DNA from 4 places in the Streptomyces sp. BoleA5 genome. Region 3 is predicted to be linked to each of the others. Evidence: riboswitches for the same ligand, from Rfam matches in the RefSeq annotation. Region 3 holds a riboswitch; each other region holds the start of a gene.
What was found. Region 3 has a riboswitch for thiamine pyrophosphate ahead of B085_RS0115390 (purine-cytosine permease family protein). Riboswitches for the same ligand answer to the same signal wherever they lie in the genome.
Positions count from the first base shown of each region.

Region 1: linked by a shared signal. The riboswitch ahead of thiC (phosphomethylpyrimidine synthase ThiC) and the one ahead of B085_RS0115390 (purine-cytosine permease family protein) in region 3 are both predicted to bind thiamine pyrophosphate.
Region 2: linked by a shared signal. The riboswitch ahead of B085_RS0127015 (thiamine ABC transporter substrate-binding protein) and the one ahead of B085_RS0115390 (purine-cytosine permease family protein) in region 3 are both predicted to bind thiamine pyrophosphate.
Region 4: linked by a shared signal. The riboswitch ahead of thiO (glycine oxidase ThiO) and the one ahead of B085_RS0115390 (purine-cytosine permease family protein) in region 3 are both predicted to bind thiamine pyrophosphate.

Region 1 is NZ_KB892093.1:50,758-54,962, reverse strand. It holds gene B085_RS0108715 (hypothetical protein) at 1-261, shown strand, start outside; gene thiC (phosphomethylpyrimidine synthase ThiC) at 419-2,164, opposite strand; TPP riboswitch at 2,157-2,284, opposite strand; gene B085_RS41780 (YibE/F family protein) at 2,346-3,650, shown strand; gene B085_RS0108695 (hypothetical protein) at 3,665-3,865, shown strand; gene B085_RS0108690 (flotillin family protein) at 3,986-4,205, shown strand, end outside.
Region 2 is NZ_KB892115.1:51,572-55,776, forward strand. It holds gene B085_RS43900 (hypothetical protein) at 403-786, shown strand; gene rlmN (23S rRNA (adenine(2503)-C(2))-methyltransferase RlmN) at 1,107-2,213, shown strand; TPP riboswitch at 2,281-2,385, shown strand; gene B085_RS0127015 (thiamine ABC transporter substrate-binding protein) at 2,377-3,462, shown strand; gene B085_RS0127020 (ABC transporter permease) at 3,531-4,205, shown strand, end outside.
Region 3 is NZ_KB892100.1:72,997-77,201, reverse strand. It holds gene B085_RS49310 (hypothetical protein) at 40-201, shown strand; gene B085_RS0115405 (hypothetical protein) at 362-628, shown strand; gene B085_RS0115400 (hypothetical protein) at 840-1,574, shown strand; gene B085_RS0115395 (hypothetical protein) at 1,878-2,126, shown strand; TPP riboswitch at 2,343-2,435, shown strand; gene B085_RS0115390 (purine-cytosine permease family protein) at 2,427-3,833, shown strand; gene B085_RS50050 (hypothetical protein) at 3,873-4,112, shown strand; gene B085_RS51915 (Ku protein) at 4,135-4,205, opposite strand, start outside.
Region 4 is NZ_KB892090.1:648,937-653,141, reverse strand. It holds gene thiE (thiamine phosphate synthase) at 1-418, opposite strand, end outside; gene B085_RS0103055 (Rv2175c family DNA-binding protein) at 466-831, opposite strand; gene B085_RS0103050 (NAD(P)/FAD-dependent oxidoreductase) at 954-2,159, opposite strand; TPP riboswitch at 2,242-2,355, shown strand; gene thiO (glycine oxidase ThiO) at 2,351-3,499, shown strand; gene thiS (sulfur carrier protein ThiS) at 3,496-3,714, shown strand; gene B085_RS0103035 (thiazole synthase) at 3,719-4,205, shown strand, end outside.

The DNA of each region.
Region 1 (4,205 bases), on a different contig from region 3:
CTGGTGGAACGGGGACTGCAGCCCTTCCTCGACGACGCCCTCGCCAAGGCCGCCGGCGCGGCCCCCACCGCACCGGCAGCCCCTTCCGCGACCACCGGCGGCAACCCCCGCATGCCGCGGCTCGGTTACTCCCGCCCCGACTTCTCCAGCCCCGGCCACGAGTCCTCCCCCGAACCAGGGGACCGCTTCACCAGCCCCGACTTCACCAGCCCGGACTTCTCCAGCCCCGACTTCGGCGGCCCCGACCACAGACCGGACTGACCCGGCGGACCCGGCGGACCCGGCGGACCCGGGGCGTTGTCGTACCCCGGTGCCACAGTGCGGGCATGGACACCGACCGGTTCTGGCAGCTGATCGACTCCGCCCGCGCCACGGCCCGCGTAGCGGATACCGCGGCGGGCCGCCGCGGGATCACGGGTCAGTCGGCGATCGGGAGGTAGACGCGGTTGCCCGAGGCCGCGAACTCGCGGGACTTCTCCGCCATGCCGGCCTCGATCTCCTCGGGTGTGCCGCCGTGCCGGCGGCGGATGTCCTGAGAGATCTTCATCGAACAGAATTTCGGCCCGCACATGGAGCAGAAGTGCGCGGTCTTGGCCGGCTCCGCCGGGAGCGTCTCGTCGTGGAACGCCCGTGCCGTGTCGGGGTCGAGGGCCAGGTTGAACTGGTCCTCCCAGCGGAACTCGAAGCGTGCGTCGGAGAGCGCGTCGTCCCATTCCTGGGCGCCGGGGTGGCCCTTGGCCAGGTCGGCGGCATGGGCGGCGATCTTGTAGGTGATGACGCCGGTCTTGACGTCGTCGCGGTCGGGCAGACCCAGGTGCTCCTTGGGGGTGACGTAGCAGAGCATGGCCGTGCCCCACCAGGCGATCATCGCGGCACCGATGCCGGAGGTGATGTGGTCGTAGGAGGGCGCGATGTCGGTGGTGAGGGGGCCGAGGGTGTAGAACGGCGCCTCCTCGCAGATCTCCTGCTGGAGGTCGACGTTCTCCTTGATCTTGTGCATGGGGACGTGTCCCGGACCCTCGATCATGGTCTGCACGCCGTGCCGCTTGGCGACGGTGTTGAGTTCGCCGAGCGTGCGCAGCTCCGCGAACTGGGCCTCGTCGTTGGCGTCCGCGATGGAGCCGGGACGCAGGCCGTCGCCCAGGGAGTAGGTGACGTCGTAGGCGGCGAGGATCTCGCAGAGCTCCTCGAAGTTCTCGTAGAGGAAGCTCTCCTTGTGGTGCGCGAGGCACCAGGCGGCCATGATCGACCCGCCGCGCGAGACGATGCCGGTCTTGCGGCGCGCGGTCAGCGGGACGTACCGCAGCAGCACGCCGGCGTGCACCGTCATGTAGTCGACGCCCTGTTCGGCCTGCTCGATGACGGTGTCCTTGTAGATCTCCCAGGTCAGCTCCTCGGCCTTGCCGTCGACCTTCTCGAGGGCCTGGTAGAGGGGGACGGTGCCGATGGGGACGGGGGAGTTGCGCAGCACCCACTCGCGTGTGGTGTGGATGTTGCGGCCGGTGGACAGGTCCATGACCGTGTCGGCGCCCCAGCGGGTGGCCCAGGTCATCTTGTCGACCTCCTCCTCGATGGAGGAGGTGACCGCCGAGTTGCCGATGTTGGCGTTGACCTTCACCAGGAACCGCTTGCCGATGATCATCGGCTCGGTCTCCGGGTGGTTGACGTTCGCCGGCAGGACGGCGCGTCCCGCCGCGATCTCCTCGCGGACGACCTCGGGGGAGACGTTCTCGCGGATCGCGACGTACTCCATCTCCGGGGTGGTCTCCCCCCGCCGCGCGTACGCCAGTTGGGTCACCGGCTGTCCGGGCCGGCCGCGCCGGGGGAGGCGGGGGCGTCCCGGGAAGACGGCGTCCAGGTTGCGCAGGCCGCCGCGCGGTGCGGTGTGTTTGAGGCCGTCGTCCTCGGGGCGGACGGGGCGGCCGGGGTACTCATCGGTGTCGCCGCGGGCGACGATCCAGTTCTCGCGCAGCGGCGCGAGACCGCGGCGGACGTCGGTGGTCACGTTCGGGTCGGTGTACGGGCCGGACGTGTCGTACAGCGTCACGTCCCGGCCGTTGGTCAGGTGCACCCGGCGGACGGGGACCTCGATGTCCGGGCGGGACCCGGTCACGTAGCCCTTGTGCCAGCCGATTTCGCGCGCGTGTGCATCCTGCATGGTCATGAGACCCACTCCCTACGCCGGCATTACCCGGTAACAGGTTCAGCGGTCGGCGCAGCTGGTGGCCCTTCGGCCGGTCAGCGCCCTCTCAGCCCGGTGCTCCGAGCTCCCGCGTTTGCAAAGGTGCCTCAACGCTAGCGGGTCCTCGCTGACGCACACCAGAGGGTGTTGCGATGATCGGGCCGTGGACTCCACTCACCCGCACTCGCAAGCCCATGGTCACGGACACGGGCACGGGCACGGCCCGGTGCCGCCGGTCTCCCGGCACCTGCGCAAGGTCATCGCCGCCGTCCTGATCCCCTTCGTCGCCGCCGTGGTGGCCGGCCTGGTGGTGCTGTGGCCGGGCGGCGTGCCGAAGCACGAGCGCAGCGGCGTCGGCTTCGACCAGCAGACGCAGTCCGGGCGGGTGGTGAAGGTCGAGGAGGTCAAGTGCTCGGACGTCAACGCCGAACCGGGCACCGGAGCCGCGCCCTCCCCCGGCCCGACGTCGGCGCCGTCGGGTCCGGCGATCTGCGAGCGCGCGACCATCGAGGTCGCGTCGGGCAAGGACGCGGGCCGCACCTTCACCGAGATCGTGCAGCCGACCCAGACCCGGCACTACACGAAGGGCCAGAAGGTGCTGCTGGCGTACGCGCCGCAGGCGCCGCGCGAACTGCAGTACTCGGTGACCGACGTCGACCGGGCCTTCCCCCTGTGGCTGCTGGCCGGGATCTTCGCCGCGGTGGTGGTCGTGGTCGGGCGGCTGCGCGGGGTGCTGGCGCTGATCGCGCTGGTCATCAGCTTCGCGGTGCTGACGCTGTTCATCCTCCCGGCGATCCTGCACGGCAGCAATCCGCTGCTGGTGGCGGTGATCGGCGGCAGCGCCATCATGCTGATCGCGCTCTACATGTGCCACGGCCTCAACGCCCGTACCTCGGTCGCGGTGCTGGGCACCCTGTGCTCGCTGCTGCTGATCGGCGTCCTGGGCTCGGTCTTCATCGACTGGGCGCTGCTGAGCGGCAACACATCCGACGAGACCGGGCTGATCCACTCCCTCTACCCGGGCATCGAGATCCGCGGCCTGCTGCTGGCGGGCATCATCATCGGTTCGCTGGGCGTACTCGACGACGTGACGGTCACCCAGACCTCGGCGGTGTGGGAGCTGCGGGAGGCGGACCCGGGGACGAGTCGGCGGCGGCTGTACTCGGCGGCCATGCGGATCGGACGGGACCACATCGCCTCGGTCGTCAACACCCTGGTGCTCGCCTACGCGGGCGCGGCGCTGCCGCTGCTGCTGCTCTTCTCCATCGCGGAGCGCGGGGTGCTGGCGGTGGCGGGCAGCGAACTGGTCGCCGAGGAGATCGTGCGGACCCTGGTGGGCAGCATCGGGCTGGTGGTGGCGGTGCCGCTCACGACCGCGCTGGCCGTCCTGGTGGTGTCGGCGGACCGCGGCAGCGGCGACACTGTTCCCGCGGGCACCGGTCGGGGTCACCGGCGCCGCGCCAAGTGAGCCGGGAGGGGAACGTGGTCGGACTGCAGGGCCGGGTGACCGGAACGGTCGGGCCAGGGCTGGTCGGCGAGGTGATCGTGCACGTCCGGGGCGGTGCCGAGGCGTTCCTGGCGTACCCGGCGACGGCCGGCGAGCGCATCGAGAAGGGCACGGTCGTGGTGGTCGTGGAGCACCTGCCGCCGCGCACCGTGTACGTGGCGCCGGCGTACGGCTGAGCGGAGCGGTCCGCTCCACGTCAAGAAAACGACAAGGATCCGTCAGGACCTACCGGACCGTCATCCACAGGCGGACACTCCCGTACGCGGCCCCGATCGGGGCCATTCGTAAGGGGGCGTATGCCGATGCTGATCGGCGTTGCGGCGGGCGGGGCGCTCGTCGCGGTCATCATTCTGGTCGGCCTGTTCAAACTGATGTGGCGGGTCGCCGAGCCCAACGAGGCACTGGTCATCTCCGGCTCCAAGCACCGCACGGACGGTGTGGGGGAGGGGATGGGGTTCCGCATCGTCACGGGACGGGGGACCCTGGTCCTGCCCGGCGTGCAGGCGGTGCGCAGGC
Region 2 (4,205 bases), on a different contig from region 3:
CTGTGGACGGGATCCGTACCCGCGCCCACCGGCGTCCGGCGCCAAGGTCATCCCAGTGGCGCAGCCCGTTCCCTCCCACCGGGCCGCACTCACCCGATCGACGCCCCGCGCCTCGACAGACCCTGACCCCCCGTGAGCCGTACACCGCTGGCCAACGTTCGCGGGGAGCGAGTGGTGCGCGGGCTCAAGGTGCAGGCAGGACACCGCTCATGACATACGGGTAGAAAACGGAAGAGGCCCGGACCGCCGGGCCTCGAGCGGCGAAGAGGTGGCTGAGGTGGCGGAAGCCTCCACGGACGAGTCGGCCGACGAGAAGTCCGTCGAAGAAGGGGATACCGGCAGGAGCTGAAACGCACTCTGGGCTCCTTCCAGGTCTTCGCGATCTCGTTCGCGTTCGTCTCCGTGGCCGTCGGCATCTTCTCCACCTACGGCGACGTGCTGCAGAACGCGGGCCCCGTCGGCATCCGGCTGTGGATCCTCGTCGCGGTCGGGCAGTCCCTGGTGGCCCTGATGGTCGCGCAGCTCGCGGGGCGCATCGCCCTCAGCGGCTCCTCGTACCAGTGGGCCTCGCGGCTCGCCGACCCGAAGGCCGGCTGTGGGCTCGGCTGGCTGACGTTCTGCTACCTGGCGATCGCCGTGGTCGCCATCGACAACACCCTCGCGAGCCAGGCCTTCATCCGCTCGCCGGCATGCGGCCGGGCGAGGACACGGCGCGCGTCATCACGCTCGTGGTGCTCTTGGTCCAGGCCGTGCTCGCCGTGGCCTCGACCCGTCTCGTCAGCCTGATCAACACCGCGGCGGTCGGCCTGGAGCTCGCGCTCGTCGTGATCATGGCGGTCGCCCTCGTCACGAGATTTCCGGTGTGTCGGCCGGCCCCGAGCGTTCCTGGCAGGCGCCCGGACACATGCAGCTCGATGGCGTGGACGCCAGGATCCAGCTGTTTCCGCTGCTCGCAGCCGACCCCCTCGCAGCGTGGACCGCGACCGTCTGGGCCGTCTGTGGGCCGTGCAAGGTCGGCCAGGGCTGACGGAAGGCACCTGAGAGTGACGGGAGCCTCACCCATCTGACCTGGGCGGGCTTATTTGATCTGCGACACTGGGTGAACCATGCCTGCACCCGGAGAACTCACATTCGTCGCGCCGCGCGGAGCCAAGAGGCCGCCGCGGCACCTTGCCGATCTTTCGCCCGAGGAGCGCCGGGAGGCGGTCGCGGAGCTGGGGGAGAAGCCGTTCCGCGCCAAGCAGCTGTCGCAGCACTACTTCGCGCGGTACGCCGATGACCCCGCCGCCTGGACGGACATCCCGGCGGCGGCGCGGGGGAAGCTCGCCGAGGGGCTGCTGCCGGACCTGATGTCCGTGGTGAGGCACAGCAGCACCGACAACGACACCACCCGCAAGACGCTGTGGCGGCTGTTCGACGGGACGCTGGTCGAGTCGGTGCTGATGCGCTACCCGGACCGCGTGACGATGTGCATCAGCTCGCAGGCGGGCTGCGGCATGAACTGCCCGTTCTGCGCCACCGGCCAGGCCGGTCTGGACCGGAACCTGTCGACCGGGGAGATCGTGCACCAGATCGTGGCGGGCATGCGCTCGCTGCGGGACGGGGAGATCCCGGGCGGACCGGCGCGGCTGTCGAACATCGTGTTCATGGGCATGGGCGAGCCGCTCGCGAACTACAAGCGCGTCATCGGCGCCATCCGCCGGCTCACCGACCCGGAGCCGGACGGGCTGGGGCTGTCCCAGCGCGGCATCACGGTGTCGACGGTGGGCCTGGTCCCGGCGATGCTGCGCTTCGCCGACGAGGGCTTCAAGTGCCGGCTCGCGGTGTCGCTGCACGCGCCCGACGACGAACTGCGCGACACCCTGGTGCCGGTGAACACCCGCTGGAAGGTGCGCGAGGTGCTGGACGCCGCGTGGCACTATGCGGACGTGTCCGGGCGCCGGGTCTCGATCGAGTACGCGCTGATCCGGGACATCAACGACCAGGGATGGCGGGCCGACCTGCTGGGCCGGCTGCTCAAGGGCCGCCGCGTGCACGTCAACCTGATCCCGCTCAACCCGACCCCCGGCTCGAAGTGGACGGCCTCGCGGCCCGAGGACGAGCGGGCGTTCGTGGCGGCGCTGGAGGCGCACGGCGTCCCGGTGACCGTCCGGGACACCCGGGGGCAGGAGATCGACGGCGCCTGCGGTCAGCTGGCGGCTTCCGAGCGCTGACCAGCGCTTGCTAAGGTGACGGACGTTTGCGGCCGTTCGCCGCGACGTCACGCACATCACACAAAAGAACATCCGACAGGGGAGCGCGGAAAGCGCTGAGAGTGCGGCACGGCCGCAGACCCTCGGACCTGATCCGGGTCATACCGGCGTAGGGAGTCACCACATGAGCACCACTCGTCGGCGTGCGGCCGGCACCGTACTGGCCGTCGCGATCGGCGCGACCGCGCTCGCCGCATGCGGCAGTGACGGCGGGGACGCCGCCAAGGGCGGCACCCCCTCCAAGACCGTCACCCTGGTCAGCCACGACTCCTTCGCCGCGTCGAAGGACGTGCTGAAGGCGTTCACGAAGCAGACCGGCTACACCGTCAAGGTGCTGCGCGGCGGCGACGCCGGCGCCGCCGTCAACCAGGCCGTGCTGTCCAAGGGCAACCCGCAGGGCGACGTCTTCTTCGGCGTCGACAACACCCTGCTGTCCCGGGCCCTCGACAACGACCTGTTCGAGCCGTACGAGGCCAAGGACCTCGACAAGGTGCCCGCCGCGCTGCAGCCGGACGCCGCGAAGCACCGCGTCACCCCGATCGACTTCGGCGACGTCTGCGTCAACTACGACCGGAAGTACTTCACCGAGCACAACCTCCCGGTGCCGGAGAGCCTCGACGACCTCGTCAAGCCCGCGTACAGGGACCTGCTGGTCACCGAGAACGCCGCCACCTCGTCCCCGGGGCTCGCCTTCCTCCTCGCCACCACCGCGAAGTACGGCGACGCGGGCTGGGAGGAGTACTGGAAGAAGCTCAAGGCGAACGGCGTCCAGGTCGTCGACGGCTGGGAGCAGGCGTACTACGACAACTTCTCCGGCGCCGGTGGCGGCAAGGGCGACAGGCCGCTGGTCGTCTCGTACGCCTCCAGCCCGCCCGCCGAGGTGCTCGGGCTGAAGACGCAGCCCGAACAGGGGCCGACCGGTGTCGCGACCGGCACCTGCTTCCGGCAGGTGGAGTTCGCCGGCCTGCTGAAGGGCGCGAAGAACCCCGAGGGCGGCAAGGCGCTCGTCGACTTCCTGCTGAGCCGCGCCTTCCAGGAGGACATGCCGCTCAACATGTTCGTCAACCCCGTCCGTGACGACGCGAAGCTGCCCGAGGTCTTCACCAAGTACGCGCCGGTCGTCGCCGACCCGGCCACCGTCGCCCCGGAGAAGATCGCCGAGAACCGGGAGCAGTGGGTCAAGTCGTGGTCCTCGCTCGTGCTGAAGTAACGAAGACCGCCGGGGGCGGGCGCGCCCGGGCGGTGGCCGTCCGGCCGCTCGCCGTACGGCTCGGCCTGATGGCCGTGCCGGTCGCCTTCTTCGGGCTGTTCTTCGGGTACCCGGTCGCCGCCATCGTCGCCCGCGGGCTCCGCGAGGGCGGGCGGTGGCGGCTCGGCCGGTTCGCGGACGTCCTGGGCGAGCCCGACGTCCTGCACGTGCTGTGGTTCACCTGCTGGCAGGCGGCCGCCTCCACCGCGCTCACCCTGGCGATCGCGCTGCCCGGCGCGTACGTCTTCGCGCGCTTCGACTTCCCCGGCAAGCAGGTGCTGCGCGCGGTGGTGACCGTGCCCTTCGTGCTGCCGACGGTGGTCGTCGGCTCGGCCTTCCTCGCGCTGCTGGGGCGTGGCGGGCTCCTCGACGAACTGTGGGGGGTGCGCCTGGACACCACGGTCTGGGCGATCCTCCTCGCGCACGTCTTCTTCAACTACGCCGTGGTCGTACGCACCGTGGGCGGGCTGTGGGCGCAGCTCGACCCCCGCCAGGAGGAGGCCGCGCGGGTCCTGGGCGCGGGACGGCTCGCGGCCTGGCGCAGGGTGACGCTGCCCGCCCTCGCCCCCGCGGTCGCCGCGGCCGCGCTGATGGTCTTCCTCTTCACCTTCACGTCCTTCGGCGTGATCCAGATCCTCGGCGGCCCCACCTTCTCCACCCTGGAGGTGGAGATCTACCGGGAGACCGCGCAGTTGCTGGACCTC
Region 3 (4,205 bases):
GTAGCCTGCGGGCCCGTTCGAAGTCACCGGAGGATCCCCGTGCACACCCCCGTTTTCCTGCTGCGGAGCGTGCTGGGCCTGGGCGGCGGAATGGTGGTCGCCTGGGAATCGGACCGCCAGGCTTCCGGGCCGGGCTGGAGGAAGCCGCGGCTCTTCTCCGCGACGGCGGCTCTGTTGCTCGCCGCGCTACTGGGCGTCTGAAGCGCGTTGCAGAGGGCGAGATGTGCAGGCCGGGCCCCGGGCAACGGGGGTCGAACCGAAACCCGCGTTGCTCCCGAAGCCAGGGCGGCCCGGGCATGAACGCGAACCGGGCGCGAACAGCGACAATCCGCGCAACGACGTCGAAGACGAGAGACAACCCGTGAAGAGACCGGCTCCGCGCTCCACCTCGGCCCCGTATGCGACCTCCGCGACCTGCGCCGCAATCGGCGCCCTGCTGTGGGTGCCCGGCCGGACCAGCGCTCCCCCCAGGATCTACCGGGACTTCCCCGCAGCCGACTTCACCACGCCGTCGGCCTGGCGGGTGTGGTCGCCGGCAGTTACCGAGGACCGTCTTGGCCTGTACCTCCTCGCGGCGGGGGTGGTGCCGGCCGTGGCCGTGCGCCTGATCTCCGTACGGCGCGACTGAGCCGCGCCCGCGCAGCCCGACAAAGCGGTCATGCCGTCAACGAGCCGGTATCTTGCGGGCAACTCGGCGGCGCTCCGCTGTCAGAGCCTGATGAGACCGTTCCCGCACGAGTGACAGTGCACGGATCAGCCCGGGTCCGCCCCGCCGGCCCCGGACCCGTGCATGGCACGATGCCTGATCACGAACGAGCACGAGGAGATCGATCCCATCCATGAACGATCAAGGCACTCCTGTTGCGGCGAACCGCTTCAGGGTCGTCGCGGTTGATGCCGACTGGCCGGAATCACGGCAGTTCATGGGTAGCGGCCACAACCATGTCACGGGCGACATGCACGTGTTCCTGTGGTTCGGCTCTGCGTCCTATGACTCCCAGGCCGAGCACGTCAGGGTTTTCAGCGCATCCTCCGGCAACGCTGAGGCCGGCGAGGTGCTGGAGGACGCTTTGGAGGTCTACTGCCACCACGACGAGGGACTTCCGGCCGGCCGTCCGGTACCCGAACCCGTCACCATCACCGCAGACGGGAAACCCGCGACGTTCGAACTATGGCGGAACGGCAGCAACCCGCACTGGGTCGCCCGGGGCCGCGTCGAGAACACCGAAGTGGTGCTGTCCGGCTCCGGGATCGAACCCGGCGAGCTGCGCCTGGTCCGCGTTGACGACCTGGCCGCGTACTCGGCCCCGACGGCCTTCCTCCCGGCTCGGGAAGCGATCTCCGTTGCCATGGGGAGCGGCCTCCGGGCGGCGGGGTCCGGTCGGCAGTCGCAGTCCGGGGAGGCGGACACCGCGCTGCGGGTCCTGCGCGACCTCGCCGCCCGGGGTGCCGCGATCGGGGGACCTGGTCGGGAATTGCGCGGGGAAGAGGCGGACACGGTGATGCGCGCCCTGCGCGACCTCGCCCAGGGCGCCGGCCCGGCCCCGGCAGGAGAGTCGGGAGCAGAGGGCTGATCACCGCCGCCACCAACCGCCTGGCGTACTCCTCGCTTGATCAAGGGGGCAAACAGTCCCTGAGCTGGGAAGGGATGCCGTGCGTAGCACGAAGTGGGCGGCCGTGGCGGCTGCGGTCATTGCGCTGGGTGCCGCAGGCTGCGGCACCCGGCGCCGTCGGCACGGAGGCGTCCGCGGTGACGGAGCCGGCGGCGCCTCAGCCACGGCCCGCGGGCACCGGACCTCTCACGAAGGACGTCGTGCGGGCGAACCCCTGACCAGTTTCAAGACAGTGCTGAGCGTGCGGCTTTGTGAGGGGTAGGCGTGACGGACAAGCCGAAATGGCAGAATCATCCGGCCTGGTATCTGTTGCTCATCGTGGCGCAGTTGGTGTTCGTGACCTCCGAGGAAGACAAGATAAGTCGTTTCCTCGATGCGCTGGGTCTCCTGCTGTGGGGAATCCTGTGCGGGCGTGAATTGACGAAACGGGCCGCGTACCGGAGGGCTACCGCTGGAGGCGCGGCCCCGGCGGACAGGAGACGCCAGTGGCGCGAACGCAGCCGGGACACCTAGGCCTTGTCGTCAAATGAGCTCCCCCAGCTGACGCTGGGAGGTGCCCCCACGCTGCGTTGTCGAATCGTCCGAGTAGCCCACTACGAGGACGATCCCCGCCTTGCTATGCACACATCCCGGGCGTGAGCCTCAGCGGCCGAGAGGTGGGCCGTCCCACCCGCACGGGTCTCATCCCGTCGACGCGCCGGGCTTCGCCGTCGGGTTACTCTGTCCCCCGTACCGGACACGGGGTGCCCCACCGGGGCTGAGATCACACCCGTCGAACCTGAACCAGTTCGTACTGGCGGAGGGATGTCTTCCATGCCATTGGCGCATGTTTCCAGCGGTCTGCCCACCGACGGCCGGCAGACCGTCTTCGACGGCCGGATGCCGGCGGCCGCCGGCGATCTCCGGATCGAGGCACACGGCATACAACCGGTCCCCGAGAGCAACCGTTACGGCGGCCCGGGACGCCTGTTCACCGTGTGGTTCGCCCCCAATCTCACGATGACCGGGGTGTTCACCGGCACCATCGGGATAGTCCTCGGACTGGACTTCGCCACCGCGCTCACGGCCGTGGCGCTCGGCACCGTGGTCGGCGCGATACCCACCGCCTACCTGGGCACCTGGGGCAGCCGGACCGGCGCGGGGCAGCTGCCGCTGGCCCGGCTCGCTTTCGGCCGGGCCGTCGCGCTGCCCGGCATCCTGCAGTGGCTGTCCTCGGTCGCCTGGGACGCGCTGATCGGGCTGTTCGGCGGGGACGCGCTGGCGCGGCTGTGCGGCTGGCCGTTCTGGCTCGGAGTCCTGGTCATGATGGTCGCCCAGGGTGCTCTCGGCGTCCTGGGCTACGAGGCCGTTCACCGGCTGCAGATCGTCATGACCTTCGTTCTCGCCGCCGCCTTCGTGCTGATCGCCTGGAAGCTGCTCGACGGTGTGCACCCCGCGGCCAACGGCTCCGCCCATGGCGCCGACCGGGGTGGGGCGTTCGTCCTGACCAGCACCATCGCGCTGAGTCTGGCCCTGTCGTGGGCTCCGTACGCCAGTGACTTCAGCCGCTACCTGCCGCGGACGACCTCTGCCCCGCGCATGTTCTGGTACACGCTGGCGGGGTTGGTGGTGTCCTTCGTGGGCGTCCAGGCACTCGGGCTCTGGGGCGCGTCGGTCCTCACCGACCAGACTGCCGCAGGCGTGGCCGAGCTGCTCGGTGGCGGGCCGCTCGGGGCGTTCGGGCTGCTCGCCGTCGCCCTGGCGGCCCTGTGCAGCAACGCCATGAACGACTACAGCGGATCCCTGGCCCTGCAGACCGTCGGCGTGCGCGTTCCCCGCCCCGCCGCGGCCGCCTTCGCCGCGGTGCTCGGCTTCCCCCTGGTCCTGTGGATGCACGCCGCCGACACCACCGCCCGCTTCCAGAACGTGCTGCTCTTCGTCGGCTACTGGATTCCCGGCTTCGTCGCGATCGTCATCGTCGACTGGCTGGCCCGGGCACGGGCACGAGCGGGCGCACCGATCGACCTCGCCGCCGAGACCGGCCGACCGCAGCCCGGCTGGTACGCCGTCGTTGCGTTCGTGGCCGCCTTCGCCGCCGCTGTGCCGTTCATGGACACCAGCCTGTACGTCGGCCCGGTGGCCGAGGCCCTGCACGGCGCGGATCTCTCGTACTACGTGGCGTTCCTCGTGGCCCTCGGCGTGTACACCCCACTGCGCCTGCGCCACCGTTCGCGGCCCTGAACCATCGTCCCCCGTCCGTCCCCCAAGGAGCGAGTCCGCATGCCCCCGACTTCCGCCGATCACACCGCCTTCGCCGCGCGGGCGCTCGGTCGCGTACGGGCCCACTCACCGCTGGTCCAGAACCCGGGCGATGTGCCACGACTGCGGGAAGCCGGCGCGGCGGGGGCGGCCGTCGTGTCCGGCATCTGCGCCGCGGAGGACCCCGGTGCCGCGGCCCGCGCCTACGCCGACGCCTGGAGCCGACCGCCCGCCCCGAGCCGGGCGAAGACCCTCGCCTGACGAGCTTCGAACACCCGCTTGATCACCCAGGACGGCCGGGGAGACGTGGTCCGGTGCACGGACACACCGGCAGCCATGGCACGAGCATGGCGC
Region 4 (4,205 bases), on a different contig from region 3:
CGGCCGCCTCGTCCTCGGAGTGGCAGGACCGCCCGATGATCACCTCGTCGCCGAGGATCGCGCGGGCGGCCGGCACGGGCAGGTCGCCCTGGCCCAGGTGCAGGACGTCCGCCCCGGCGGCGTGCGCCACGTCGGCGCGGTCGTTCACCGCGAGCAGCCTGCCGTGGCGGCCGCACTCCTCCGCGAGGACCGCGAGGTACTCCAGCTCCTCACGGGCCTCCAGACCCTTGTCGCGCAGCTGGATGACGTCCACCCCGGAGGCCAGCACGGCGTCCGCGAAGGCCGCGAACTCCGCCAGGCCGCCGCGGCTCCGGCGCGCGTCCGTGCACAGGTAGAGCCTGGCATCGGCGAGCTGGGCGCGGGTGGCGCTGCTCGTGCTGGTGCTCGTACTGCCGCTCGTGCTCGTACGCGTGCTCATGCGGGCGGGATCCCCTCGGTCGGCTGCGTCGGTGGCGGGTCGTGCGGTCAGACGGCGAGCGCCTGGGCGCGCCGCTTCACCTCGGTGCCGCGGTTCTCGCGCAGCGCCTGGACGGGGGTGCCGGGCAGGCTCTCGTCCGGGGTGAACAGCCACTCCAGGGCCTCTTCGTCGCTGAACCCGTCGTCCTTGAGGACGGTGAGGGTGCCCACGAGGCCCTTGACGATCTTCTCCTCGCCGATGAAGTCGGCGGGGATCATCAGCGCCCGGTTCTCACCGCGGCGCACGGCGATGAGCTGGCCCTCCTTGATGAACTGGCGGACCCGGGTCACCTCCACGCCCAGGCGTTCGGCGACGTCGGGGACGTACAGCCAGGAGGGGACGAGGGAGTCAATCTTTGCGTCGATCTCGGTCACAGGACAAGCGTGCCATCCCGGACCGACACCATGGAACCGCTCACGCCCCCCGTTGCTCCGTCCTGACGGGTCCGCCACGCCCCGCCGACGCCGCGGCGGCCCGTCCGGCACGGCCCCGCGGCTCAGACGACCGCGGCCCGCAACTGGACCGCGGGGTCGGCGGCCAGGGTCTCGTCGAGGCGGGCGCCGCGCGCGATGAGCTTGCGGGCCTGCGCCAGGTCGCGGGGCCGTCCGACGGCGAACAGGGCGACCAGTTGGCCGTCGCGCAGCCACAGCACCGACCAGGCGGTGCCGTCGGGGTCGCCGCGCAGCAGCATGTGGTCGGAGTCGACGTGGTGTCCGGCGTACTGCACGAAACGCCCGAACTGCTCCGACCAGAAGTAGGGGACGGGGTCGTAGGGCTCGTCGCCGCCCAGGATGTTCGCGGCGGCCGTGCGCGGCCCCTGCACCGCGTTGTCCCAGTGGTGGATCAGCAGCCGCTCCCCGTACCGCGCCGACGGGAAGGACGCGCAGTCCCCCACGGCGTACACCTCCGGCACCGAGGTGCGCAGCCGGTCGTCGGCGAGGACCGAGCGGTCCGGCCCCAGCTCGACCCCGGAACCGGCCAGCCATCCGGTGGCCGGCCGGGCGCCGATCCCGATGACGACCGCCTCGGCGGCGAGCACGCTGCCGTCGGCCAGCCGCACCGCGCCCGGCTCGACGGAGGAGACGACCGCGCCGGTGCGCAGCTCGACGCCCTCCTCCGCGTACCAGCCGCGCATCCGCTCGGCGATGTGCGCGGGCAGCACCCCGGCGAGCGGGCGGTCGGCCGCCTCGACGACGGTCACCTCGCACCCGGCATGACGTGCCGCGGTGGCGAACTCGGCGCCGATCCAGCCCGCGCCGACCACCACGACCCGGTTCCGGCCCTCCAGCACCGGGCGCAGCGCGGTGGCGTCGTCCAACGTGCGCAGCACGTGCACGCCCGGCGTGCCCTCGCTGCCGGGGAGCATGACGGGCTCGGCGCCGCTGGCCAGCACGAGCTTGTCGTACGCGACCGGGCCGCCGTCGGTGAGGACCTCCCGTTCGCCGACGCTCAGGGCGGTCGCGTGCCGCCCGAGCAGCAGCTCGACGCCGATGCCGGCGAAGTCGACGTCCAGCGCCGGGCCCTCCTCGGCGCCGAAGAGCACGCCCTTGGACAGTGGCGGCCGGTCGTAGGGGGCGTGCCGCTCCGCGCCGATCAGCGTGATCGTCCCGCCCCACCCCTGCTCGCGCAGGGACACGGCGGTCTGCACCCCGGCCATCCCGGCCCCTACGACGACGACGCGCTGCTCGCTGCTGGTGGTCACGCGATCACCGTAACGCCGCGGGGGCGCCGCCCGCCGGTACCGGTGCCCTACTCGCCGCGGATGGTGCGTACTAAGGTGGGTCGGGAGCACTCGCGGGAGCCCGGCGCACCGGGCTGAGAGGGCGGCTGGAGCGGCCGCCGACCGTACGAACCTGATCCGGGTCATGCCGGCGAAGGGAGGAGCGGGACATCATGCACCGTCATGACGTCGTCGTGATCGGCGGCGGGATCATCGGACTGGTCACCGCGTGGCGGGCCCGCCGGCGCGGCCTGCGCACGGCGGTCGCGGACCCCGAACCGGGCGGCGGGGCCGCCCAGGTGGCCGCGGGGATGCTGGCCCCCGTGACGGAGGTGCAGTACGGCGAGCAGGCGCTGCTGGAGCTCAACCTCGCGGCGGCGCGGCGCTATCCGTCCTTCGTGGCCGAGCTGGAGGAGACCACGGGGCTCGACGTCGGGTACCGCACCTGCGGCACCCTCGCCGTCGCCCTCGACGCCGACGACCGCGCGCAGCTGCGCGAACTCCACGCCTTCCAGCAGTCCTTGGGTCTGGCCTCGGAGTGGCTCGGCGGCCGCGAGTGCCGCCGGCTGGAGCCCATGCTCGCCCCCGGCGTGCACGGCGGGCTGCGGGTCGACGGCGACCACCAGGTCGACCCGCGGCGGCTGGCGGCGGCGCTGGTGCGCGCCTGCGAGCTGTCCGGGGTGGAGTTCCACCGGTCGCGGGTGGCGCGGGTGGAGGTCGCGGGCGACCGCGCGCACGGGGTCGTCCTGGAGGACGGCACCCGGATCGCCGCGGGGCAGGTGGTGCTGGCGGCCGGCAGCCTCAGCGGCCGTATCGAGGGGCTGCCCGCACGGGTGCTGCCGCCCGTACGGCCGGTGAAGGGGCAGGTGCTGCGGCTGCGGGTGCCCCCGGCCTACGCGCCGTTCCTGTCGCGGACGGTACGGGCCGTGGTGCGCGGCGGCCACGTCTACCTGGTGCCGCGCGAGAACGGCGAACTGGTCGTCGGCGCCACCAGTGAGGAGATGGGCTGGGACACCACCGTCACCGCCGGCGGGGTGTACGAACTGCTGCGCGACGCCCACGAGTTGCTCCCCGGCATCACCGAACTCCCGCTGACCGGGACGCAGGCGGGGCTGCGCCCCGGCACCCCCGACAACGCCCCGCTGCTCGGCCGCGGCGCGCTGGACGGACTGGTGCTCGCCACCGGCCACCACCGCAACGGCGTGCTGCTGACCCCGTTGACCGGCGACGTGATGGCCGAGGTCCTCACCGGCTCGGAGGTCCCCGCGCAGGCCCGGCCCTTCTCCCCCGACCGTTTCGCCCTCCAGGAGCAGCACGCATGACCGCGCCCGTCCTTCTCTCCGTCTCCGTCAACGGCGAGGCGCGCGAGGTCGCCGAGGGCGTCACCCTCGGCGGCCTCGTCGCGACCCTGACCGCCGCCCCGTCCGGGGTGGCGGCCGCGCTCAACGAGACCGTCGTCCCCCGCGCGCAGTGGCCGGCGACACCGCTGCGCGACGGTGACCGCGTCGAGGTCCTCACCGCAGTCCAGGGAGGCTGAACCCATGGCCGACGACCCGCTGACCATCGGCGGCACCACCTTCGACTCCCGGCTGATCATGGGCACGGGCGGTGCGCCCAGCCTGGAGATCATGGAGCAGGCGCTGCTCGCCTCCGGCACCGAGCTGACCACGGTCGCCATGCGGCGGCTGGACCCGACGGTCAAGGGCTCCGTGCTGACCGTGCTGGCCCGGCACGGCATTCGCGTGCTGCCGAACACCGCCGGGTGCTACACCGCCGGCGAGGCCGTGCTCACCGCCCGCCTGGCGCGGGAGGCGCTGGGCACGGACTGGGTGAAGCTGGAGGTGATCGCCGACGAGCGCACCCTGCTGCCCGACCCGGTGGAGCTGCTGGACGCGGCCGAGACACTCGTGGACGACGGCTTCACGGTGCTGCCGTACACGAACGACGACCCGGTGCTCGCCCGGAAGCTGGAAGACGTGGGCTGCGCGGCGATCATGCCGCTGGGCTCGCCCATCGGATCGGGGCTCG